3 regions of the Bradyrhizobium sp. F1.4.3 genome follow, and region 3 is predicted to be linked to each of the others. Evidence: predicted binding sites of a transcription regulator. Region 3 holds the regulator's gene; each other region holds the start of a gene.
What was found. Region 3 encodes PhoB, which activates phosphate uptake and scavenging genes when phosphate is short. Its sites were predicted from a motif close to TGTCATNNANCTGTCAT; they were not measured.
Positions count from the first base shown of each region.

Region 1: a site for PhoB is predicted at 1,816-1,832, ahead of ABIB73_RS03660 (DUF47 domain-containing protein). Genes of this name have one in related genera too.
Region 2: a site for PhoB is predicted at 1,968-1,984, ahead of ABIB73_RS30800 (UDP-2,3-diacylglucosamine diphosphatase). Genes of this name have one in related genera too.

Region 1 is NZ_JBEPRN010000001.1:735,215-738,485, forward strand. It holds gene sugE (quaternary ammonium compound efflux SMR transporter SugE) at 1-113, shown strand, start outside; gene ABIB73_RS03655 (inorganic phosphate transporter) at 106-1,113, opposite strand; gene ABIB73_RS03660 (DUF47 domain-containing protein) at 1,129-1,773, opposite strand; gene ABIB73_RS03665 (branched-chain amino acid ABC transporter permease) at 1,930-2,898, opposite strand; gene ABIB73_RS03670 (branched-chain amino acid ABC transporter permease) at 2,900-3,271, opposite strand, start outside.
Region 2 is NZ_JBEPRN010000017.1:78,113-81,383, forward strand. It holds gene ABIB73_RS30790 (ATP-binding protein) at 1-717, opposite strand, end outside; gene thiD (bifunctional hydroxymethylpyrimidine kinase/phosphomethylpyrimidine kinase) at 991-1,791, shown strand; gene ABIB73_RS30800 (UDP-2,3-diacylglucosamine diphosphatase) at 2,008-2,820, shown strand; gene ABIB73_RS30805 (glycosyltransferase family 4 protein) at 2,820-3,271, shown strand, end outside.
Region 3 is NZ_JBEPRN010000008.1:94,827-98,097, forward strand. It holds gene pstB (phosphate ABC transporter ATP-binding protein PstB) at 1-161, shown strand, start outside; gene phoU (phosphate signaling complex protein PhoU) at 173-889, shown strand; gene phoB (phosphate regulon transcriptional regulator PhoB) at 912-1,619, shown strand; gene ABIB73_RS21555 (GcrA family cell cycle regulator) at 1,875-2,384, opposite strand; gene ABIB73_RS21560 (aspartate aminotransferase family protein) at 2,842-3,271, shown strand, end outside.

The DNA of each region.
Region 1 (3,271 bases), on a different contig from region 3:
TCGGCACCGCGGCGCTCGGCATCATCCTGTTCGGTGAGCCCGCCGCCGCGTTCCGCCTTGCCAGCATCGGGTTGATCGTCGCCGGCATTGCCGGGCTGAAGCTCGTCACTTGATGAAAATCCTGACCGCCCACCAGGTCAGCGCCGCAACGATCGCCGAGGCCGGCATCGTGATTACCCAGGCATAGACGATCGAGCTGGCGACGTTCCAGCGCACCGCCGAGAGGCGGCGGGCGGCACCGACGCCGACGATGGCGCCGGTGATGGTATGGGTGGTCGAGACGGGAACCCCGAGGAAGGTGGCCATGAACAGCGTCGCGGCGCCACCAGTCTCGGCGCAAAAACCCTGCATCGGCGTCAATTTGGTGATGCGCAGGCCCATGGTGCGAACGATGCGCCAGCCGCCCATCAGGGTGCCCATCGCCATGGCCGCCTGGCACGACAGCACCACCCAGAACGGCACGAAGAATTCGCCGCCGAGGTGGCCCTGCGAATAGAGCAGCACGGCGATGATGCCCATGGTCTTTTGGGCGTCGTTGCCGCCATGGCCGAGCGAATAGAGCGAGGCTGAGGCGAATTGCAGGATGCGGAAGGCGCGATCCACGGCAAACGGGGTCGATCGCACCGAGGCCCAGGACACGATCGCGACCAACATCATCGCAAGCAGGAATCCGACGAGCGGAGACAGCACGATTGCGATCACCGTTTTGGACAATCCGCTCCAGACCGCCGCCGAGATCCCGGCTTTGGCCACGCCCGCGCCGAACAACCCGCCGATGAGCGCGTGCGAAGACGAGGACGGAATGCCGAGCGCCCATGTCACGAGGTTCCAGACGATGGCACCGACGAGGGCCGCGAAGATCACCTGGGCATCGACGATCGCGGGATCGATGATGCCGGTGCCGATGGTCTGGGCCACGTGCAGGCCGAACACCATGAACGCCACGAAATTGAAGAAGGCGGCCCAGAACACCGCGAATTGCGGCCGCAGCACGCGGGTCGAAACGATGGTCGCGATCGAATTGGCAGCGTCGTGCAAACCGTTCAGGAAGTCGAACAGCAGCGCGACGGCAATCAGTCCGACCAGGACGGGAAATCCCAACGCAGCATCCACGGCGCGGCCCCTGCGCTAGACTTGTTCAATGACGATGCTGTTAATCTCGTTCGCCACGTCATCGAAGCGATCGGCGACCTTTTCGAGATGATCGTATATCTCGGCCCCCACGATGAAGTTCATCGCGCTGCCGTCGCGATGCTTGAGGAACAGCTCCTTCAGGCCGATATCGTGGAGGTCGTCGACCCGGCCCTCGAGCTTGGTCAGCTCTTCCGTGATGGCGGTCAGCATCGCCACATTCTGGCCGATCGCCTGCATCAGCGGCAGCGCACGCCCGACCAGGTTGGCGCATTCGATCAGAAGCCCGCCGATCTCGCGCATCGGCGGTTCGAAGGCGCGGACCTCGAACAGCATCACGGCCTTGGCCGTCTGCTGCATCTGGTCGATGGCGTCGTCCATCGAGGTGATGAGGTTCTTGATGTCGCCACGGTCGAACGGCGTGATGAAGGTGCGACGCACCGCCGTCAGCACCTCACGCGTGATGTTGTCGGCGTCGTTCTCGAACTGGTTGACACGCTGGCAATAGACCGGCGTCTCCTCACCCCCGTTGAGCATGCCCTGGAGCGCGATGGAGCCCTGGATCACGGTCTGGGCATGGCGGTCGAACAGGTCGAAGAACCGTTCTTCCTTGGGCAGGAAAGCGCGAAACCATCGCATCATGAGGATAGGCTACCGGTTGGAAATGGCCCGGCCCGAGCGGGCCGTCACAAAACTGTCATAGACCATTTTCGCTCCGCGCGCGTGTCACCTCACGTCCGCGGTGCCAGGTCATCCACCGCTTTCAATCAACAGATAAATTGACGTTATATCAACACCTTAGAGCGAGCGCCGGAAGTAATGCGCGATCTCCCCGACCACGCCGCGGCGGAAGGTGAGCACGCAAATCACGAAGATCGAACCCTGGATCACCGTCACCCATTGGCCGAAGCTCGCCAGATATTGCTGCATGGCGATGATCACGAAGGCACCGACCACGGGGCCCAAGATGGTACCGAGGCCGCCGACCAGCGTCATCAGCACGACTTCGCCCGACATCGACCAGTGCACGTCGGTGAGCGAGGCATTCTGCGCCACAAACACCTTCAGCGAACCGGCGAAGCCCGCCAGCGTACCCGAGAGGACGAAGGCCAGGAATTTGTACTGGTCGGTCCGGTAACCTAGCGAGATCGCGCGCTGCTCATTCTCGCGGATCGACTTCAGGACCTCGCCGAAGGGCGAATTGATGATGCGGTAGATCAGCAGGAAGCCGGCGAGGAAGCCGACGAGCACGACATAGTAGAGAACGGTCGGCTTGGTCAGATCGAACACGCCGAACATCCGCCCCTGCGGAATGCCCTGGATGCCGTCCTCGCCATGGGTGAATGGCGCCTGGAGGTAGATGAAGTACAGGAGCTGCGACAGCGCCAGCGTGATCATCGAGAAATAGATGCCTTGGCGGCGGATCGAGATGTAACCGGTTATGATCGAGAGGACGAAGGCACCGGCAACACCGACGAGGATGCCGAGCTCCGGCGGCAGCCCCCACACCTTCAGTGCATGCGCGCTGCAATAGCCGGCCGTGCCCAAGAACATCGCGTGGCCGAACGACAGCAGGCCACCATAGCCGATCAGCAGGTTGAAGGCGCAGGCAAGCAGCGCGAAGCACAGCGCCTGCATTACGAAGAACGGATAGATGCCGCTGAATGGCACCGAGGCCAGCAGCAGCGCCATCACCACAAACACGATCATCTCGTCACGCATCGCGCGCGGGGTCACCGGCAGCGTGTCGTCCGTCAAGGCTGTCATATCAGGCCGCCCTTCCCGTCAATCCCGTTGGCTTCACCAAAAGCACCAGCACCATCAGGACGAACACGACGGTGTTGGAGGCCTCGGGATAAAAATACTTGGTCAGGCCCTCGATCACGCCGAGTGCAAAGCCCGTGATGATCGATCCCATGATCGAGCCCATGCCGCCGATCACCACCACCGCGAACACCACGATGATGAGGTCGGCGCCCATCAGCGGCCGCACCTGGTTGATCGGCGCCGATAGCACGCCGGCGAGCGCGGCAAGGCCGACGCCGAGGCCGTAGGTAAGCGTGATCATCCGTGGCACGTTGATGCCGAAGGCGCGCACGAGCGTCGGATTTTCAGTGGCGGCGCGCAAATAGGCACCGAG
Region 2 (3,271 bases), on a different contig from region 3:
GCCCTTGCGCAGGCCGACGGATTCCCCGGCTGCGAAGCGCCGCGCATGACCTGTGGATGAGGGCCTCTCCTCGTTGGACATCAGCATGCCGATGTCGAGATTCATGACCTCGTCGGCGCGATAGCCGAACAACCGTTCGCAGGCGGGGTTGAACAGCAGAATGCGGGCTTGCGCGTCGAACAGGATGACGCCGTCGACCGCGGTCTCGACGACGGCGGTGAGGCGCGTCATGCTCTCGCGCAGCGCGCGCTGGGCTTCACGGACCTGCCTGAGCAGCAGGGCTGCATCCCGGCTCTTGATCTCCTCCTCTTCGAGTGCGGCCTGAACTTTCTTGAGTTCGAATGGAGAGGGGATCGTCAGGATCTTTGGCAACAGCGGCCAGAGCGCGCCGGCGGTGAAGACCGACGCCACCGCCGTCACCGCCTTGACCATGCCCTCGATGCCATAGACCGGGACCCAGAGCGTGTAGATCGACAGCAGATGCGTCAGGCCGCACGCCGTGATGAAGACCGCGAACGCCCAATAGACCCACCCGAACTTGAGGTCACGCCGCTTGGTGACGAGAATCGCGAGGGCAAACGGGATGGAGAAATAGGCAGCCGCGATGCAGGCGTCCGAAACGACGTGGAGCCAGATCAGTTCAGGCTCCCACAACAGGCAGATGCCGTGCGGTGAAAGCATCGAGGAGTCGAGAAGACGTTCGAAGTAGGCCCACATGATTCCACCCCGATAGACTTGCGGGCCGGGGGCAGCCCGCAACATTGGTGTCGCTGGTCGGTTCCACCACCAACGTCTCACTCCTCGATGTGGACGCCAAGGGCCAAGGCGGTATCAAGGCTAAATTTTGCAGCCTGTGCACGATTGCGGGTCGATAGAGCCGCGTCGGCGCCCGTTCGCGGTGCCGCAAATCGCGGCTGCGGCTTGCTGGCGCGCCACCGTCGCGCTAGGACAGGCCATGGCGGTGTCCTTCTCAAGCGAATGTATCCCGCGATGACGACGCCCGTGGCGCTCACCATCGCCGGCTCCGATTCGAGCGGCGGCGCCGGCATTCAGGCGGACCTCAAGACCTTTGCCGCGCTCGGTGTCTACGGCGCCTCCGCCATCACGGCGCTGACGGCGCAGAACACCAGGGGCGTCACCGGCATTCACGCCGTGCCCGCCGAGTTCGTCACCGCGCAGATCGACGCCGTGTTCTCCGATCTCGATGTCGGCGCGGTGAAGATCGGCATGGTGGCGCAGACCGCGAGCATCGACGCGATCGCCGCCGCACTGTCGCGCTGGGCGCCCCGGCATGTGGTGCTCGATCCCGTGATGGTCGCAACCTCCGGCGACCGCCTGCTGGCGTCGGAAGCCGTCCAGGCCCTGCGCACAAAACTCATGCCGCTCGCCTCGGTGATCACACCGAATCTGCCGGAGGCCGCCGCTCTGCTCGATGAGCCGGTCGCTCTGCGCGAGGCCGATATCGAAAGCCAGGGGCGTCGCCTGCTCGCGCTCGGCTGCCGCGCAGTGCTGATCAAGGGCGGCCACGGCGAGGGCGCCGAGAGCATCGACTATCTCGTCGATGCCGAAAACACCATCGCACTCGCCGCGCCGCGCGTCGCCACCAAGAACACCCATGGCACCGGCTGCTCGCTGTCGTCGGCGGTCGCGGCGGGTCTCGCCAAGGGCGAGGATCTCGAACGCGCGGTGCGCAACGCCAAGGCCTGGATCAGTGCGGCGATTGAAGCTGCCGACCGCTTCAGCGTCGGCCACGGCCACGGGCCGATCCATCATTTCCACAAGTTCTACTGACGCCGGCTTCGCGCGGCGCGCCGGCCACCGCTGTTAACCAATATGGCCGTGGTGTCCGGGTTTTTGCGGGGAACCATTGCTCAACCATGTCGCCTGATTGTCGCATGCGACTGATATTCGCGGGGAGGGCGAGGCGAGGTTTGATTCGTATCTGAGGGTGCCTCAAAGGTTCAATCGGTCATCCCCCTGTCACGGGATATTGTTACAGGCTGTCGCATGGGAAGTTACGATGTGAGTGACGAGAGCCCTGAGCGGCGCTTTCGCACCTTGTTCATCTCGGACGTTCATCTCGGAGCCCGCGGCTCGCAAGCCGACCTTCTGCTGGACTTCCTGCGCTACCACGATGCCGATACCATCTATCTCGTCGGCGACATCGTCGATGGCTGGGCGCTGAAATCGAGCTGGCACTGGCCGCAATCGCATAACGACCTGGTCCAGAAGCTTTTGCGCAAGGCGCGCAAGGGCGCCAAGGTCATCTACATCCCCGGCAATCACGACGAGTTCCTGCGCAACTATTACGGCACGCATTTCGGCGGCATCGACGTCGTCGAGAACACCGTCCACACCGGCGTGGACGGCAAGCGCTTTCTCGTCATCCACGGCGACATCTTCGACCTCGTGGTGCAGAACGCGCGCTGGCTCGCCCATCTCGGCGACAAGGCCTACGATTTCGCGATCCAGATGAATCGCTTCGTCAACTTCTTCCGGCGCATGTTCGGCGTGCCCTATTGGTCGCTGTCGCAATGGGCCAAGCAGAAGGTCAAGAACGCCGTCAACTATATCGGCGCGTTCGAGCAGGCGCTCGCCGCCGAGGCGCGCCGCCACGACGCCGACGGCGTGATCTGCGGCCACATCCACTATGCCGTCATCCGCGACGAGGGCGGCATCCGCTACATGAACTGCGGCGACTGGGTGGAGAGCTGCACCGCGCTGGTCGAGCACGACGACGGCCATTTCGAGATCATCACCTGGGCCGATCCGGCGCGGAAGCCGGCGGAAGTTCCGCAGGTGGCAGCAAGGGCGGCTTGATGCGCATCCTGGTCGCGACCGACGCCTGGCACCCGCAAGTCAACGGTGTGGTTCGGACGCTGACCAAGCTTGCCGATGCCGCCGAGGGGCTTGACGTCGCGTTCACGTTCCTGACGCCGCAATCGTTCCGCACCTTCGCGATGCCGAGCTATCGTGACGTGCGGCTCGCGATGCCGCGCCCGGCCCGGATCGCCAGGCTGATCGAAGAGGCGCGCCCGGACAGCATCCATATTGCGACGGAGGGGCCGATCGGCCTGATGGTCCGCCGCTACTGCCGCCAGCGCAAGCTGCCGTTCACCACCAGCTTCCACACCCGCTTCCCCGAATACGTCCGCGCCAGGGTGCCGGTTCCGGAATCCCTGATCTGGCGGGCGCTGCGGCGCTTCCACAGCACCAGCCGGGCCGTGATGGCGGCGACGCCGGCGCTCGCCCGCGAACTGACCGAGCGCGG
Region 3 (3,271 bases):
TCGCGATCGTCACCCACAACATGCAGCAGGCGGCACGCGTCTCCGACAAGACCGCCTTCATGTATCTCGGCGAGCTGATCGAGTTCGACGACACCAGCAAGATCTTTACCTCGCCGACCGATCGGCGCACGCAGGACTACATCACCGGCCGCTTCGGCTGAGGAGACAGGACATGGGTTCCGAACATACCGCAAAGGCCTTCGACACCGACCTCCAGGAACTCACTCGGCTGGTCGCCGAGATGGGCGGCCTCGCCGAGCGCATGATCGTCGATTCCGTCGATGCGCTGATCCGCCGCGACGTCCCGCTCGGCCAGCGCGTGGTCGCAACCGACGTCGAGATCGACGCGCTTCAGAAGAAGATCGAGGAGCGCGCCGTGCTCACCATCGCGCGCCGCCAGCCGATGGCGATCGACCTGCGCGAGATCGTCGGTGCGATGCGCGTCGCGACCGATCTCGAGCGCATTGGCGACCTCGCCAAGAACATGGGCAAGCGCGTCGCGGCGCTGGAGACCGATTTTCATCCGCTCAAGCTGTTCCGCGGCCTCGAGCACATGACCGACCTCGTGCAGCAGCAGGTCAAATCGGTGCTGGACGCCTATGCCGCGCACGACCTGCCGGCGGCGATGGCGGTGTGGAAGGGCGACGAGGAAGTCGACGCCATCTGCACCTCGCTGTTCCGCGAGCTCCTTACCTACATGATGGAGGATCCGCGCAACATCTCGTTCTGTATCCACCTGATGTTCTGCGCCAAGAACATCGAGCGGATCGGTGACCACGCCACCAATATCGCCGAGACCGTGTTCTACATGATCGAAGGTCAGGCGATGACCGACAAACGCCCGAAGGGTGATATGACGACCTTCGCCACGACGGTTCCGAATACTTGAACACTTAAGGAGCGACGACCCGATGGGCGCACGCATTATGGTGGTTGAGGATGAGGAAGCTCTCACCGAGCTGCTTCGCTACAACCTGGAAGGCGACGGCTATGACGTCGAGACGGTGATGCGCGGCGACGACGCCGACACCCGCCTCAAGGAGCACATCCCCGACCTGATCGTGCTCGACTGGATGCTGCCGGGCCTCTCCGGGATCGAGTTGTGCCGGCGCTTGCGTGCCCGGTCCGACACCAAGCAGCTCCCGATCATCATGCTCACCGCGCGCGGCGAGGAGAGCGAGCGGGTGCGCGGACTTGCGACCGGGGCCGACGACTACATCGTCAAGCCGTTCTCGGTGCCGGAGCTCCTGGCACGCGTGAAGGGACTGCTCAGGCGCGCAAGCCCCGAGCGGCTCGCCACCGTACTGGCTTTTGGCGACATCGAGCTCGACCGGGAAAAACGCCGCGTGGCGCGCTCGGGCCGGCCGATCGATCTCGGCCCGACCGAATATCGCCTGCTCGAGTTCTTCCTGGAGCATCCCGGCCGCGTGTTCTCGCGCGAGCAGTTGCTCGACAGTGTCTGGGGTCGTGACATCTACATCGACGAGCGCACCGTCGACGTGCATATCGGCCGCCTGCGCAAGCTGCTCAATCTCGGCCGCGAGCAGGACCCGATCCGCACCGTGCGCGGCGCGGGCTATGCGCTAGATGATCGCTTTGCGAAGGCGGAGCAGGCGTAAGGCTGGGGGCGTTGTGTTAGCGGATTGCAGCCACGTTCTCAGTGTCGTCCCGGACAAGCGTAAGCGCAGATCCGGGACCCATAACCACAGGGCGTAGTTGTTGCGCGAAGAAGGTAACCCCGAGTCTCCGTAGCCACATCTTGCAGTGGCTATGGGTCCCGGATCTGCGCGCGCTTAGGGCGCGCTTGTCCGGGACGACATCGAGTTTGCTGGGCCGTCATCGTGTGACGGCTCCATCTTGATTTCAGAACTGACTCACCGCGCGGGCTTCGGTGCCGCCCGTCGGCGATCCGCCGCCGGCTGGTACGCGACGCGCGAATGCTGGGCGCAATAGGGCAGGCCGGAGAGCGCCTTGCCGCCGCAGAAGAAGAAATCCGGGCTCGAAGGATCGCCGACCGGCCAGTGGCAGGTCGCCTCGTTCAATTCGAGCAGCGACAGCCGCTGGCTCATCGGCACCACGTTGTCGTAGGTGACCGGATCAGGCTCCACCTCGACCTCGAAGGCCTGCGCCAGCGCGGTGTTGCCGCGCGCGATCGGCCGGGTCACCCGCATCATGTGCTGCGCGGGACGCGCCTTGCGCGGCCTCGGCGCCGCCGAAGACGGGCTCTTGGCGCGGCCGGACAACCCGAGCCTGTGCACCTTGCCGATCACGGCGTTGCGGGTCACATTGCCGAGCTCGGCTGCGATCTGGCTGGCCGAAAGTCCGGCCTCCCAGAGCTTTTTCAGCTGTTCGACGCGATCGTCGGACCAGGTCAAAACCGTCATTGCACCCTTTCCTTCGTCGCGCGCCTGCCATTCTGGGGCTGCACAACGAATGCCTAAGCCTCGAAAAACCCGTGCCGTCAGAATCCCTTAAGGCTCGCCGGGCGCGCCAATAACGCCCGAACGTTTACGCCGGTACATGAGGACCTAGAGGATCAGAACTGCTGCACGAGATGTCGTATCTGACAAGCCAAACGCTACAATATGGCGTGACTCGCGCGCAAGAGTCCGCCGACTCGCTTCCACATGTTCCGTGGCCAAAACCCCGCAAATTCGTCACCGCAAGACTACGGATTCAGCGTTTCGCGAGGCTTTCCGGGCGGCATTGACACCCGTGGTGCCAAGCATAAGATGGTGGTGCGTGCCGCCCTTAAAAGGCGGCACGTTTCGTTTTCCGGGCCAGTCAATGGTGCGCTGCGTGAAGCACGTACAGGCTGTCCTCAACACCCAAGTGACCGTCATGACCAACAGCGCAGCGCCGCATTTGCTCCCCGTTTTCGCCAGGACCGATCTCGGTTTCGAACGCGGCGAGGGCTGCTGGCTGATTGCGACCAATGGTGATCGCTATCTCGATTTCACCTCGGGCGTGGCGGTGAATGCGCTCGGCCATGCCCATCCCGCGCTGGTCAAGGCGTTGCAGGAGCAGGCCACAAAGCTCTGGCACATGTCGAACCTGTTCCAGAGCCCGGACGGCGAGAAGCTCGCGGCCCGCCTTTGCAACGAGAGTTTCGCGGACTTCGTGTTCTTCTGCAATTCCGGCGCCGAAGCGCTGGAATGCGTGATCAAGGTCGTGCGCCGCTACCAGGCCATGAAAGGCCATCCCGATCGCTATCGCATGATCACCTTCGAGGGTGCCTTCCATGGCCGTACGCTGGCGACGCTGGCTGCGA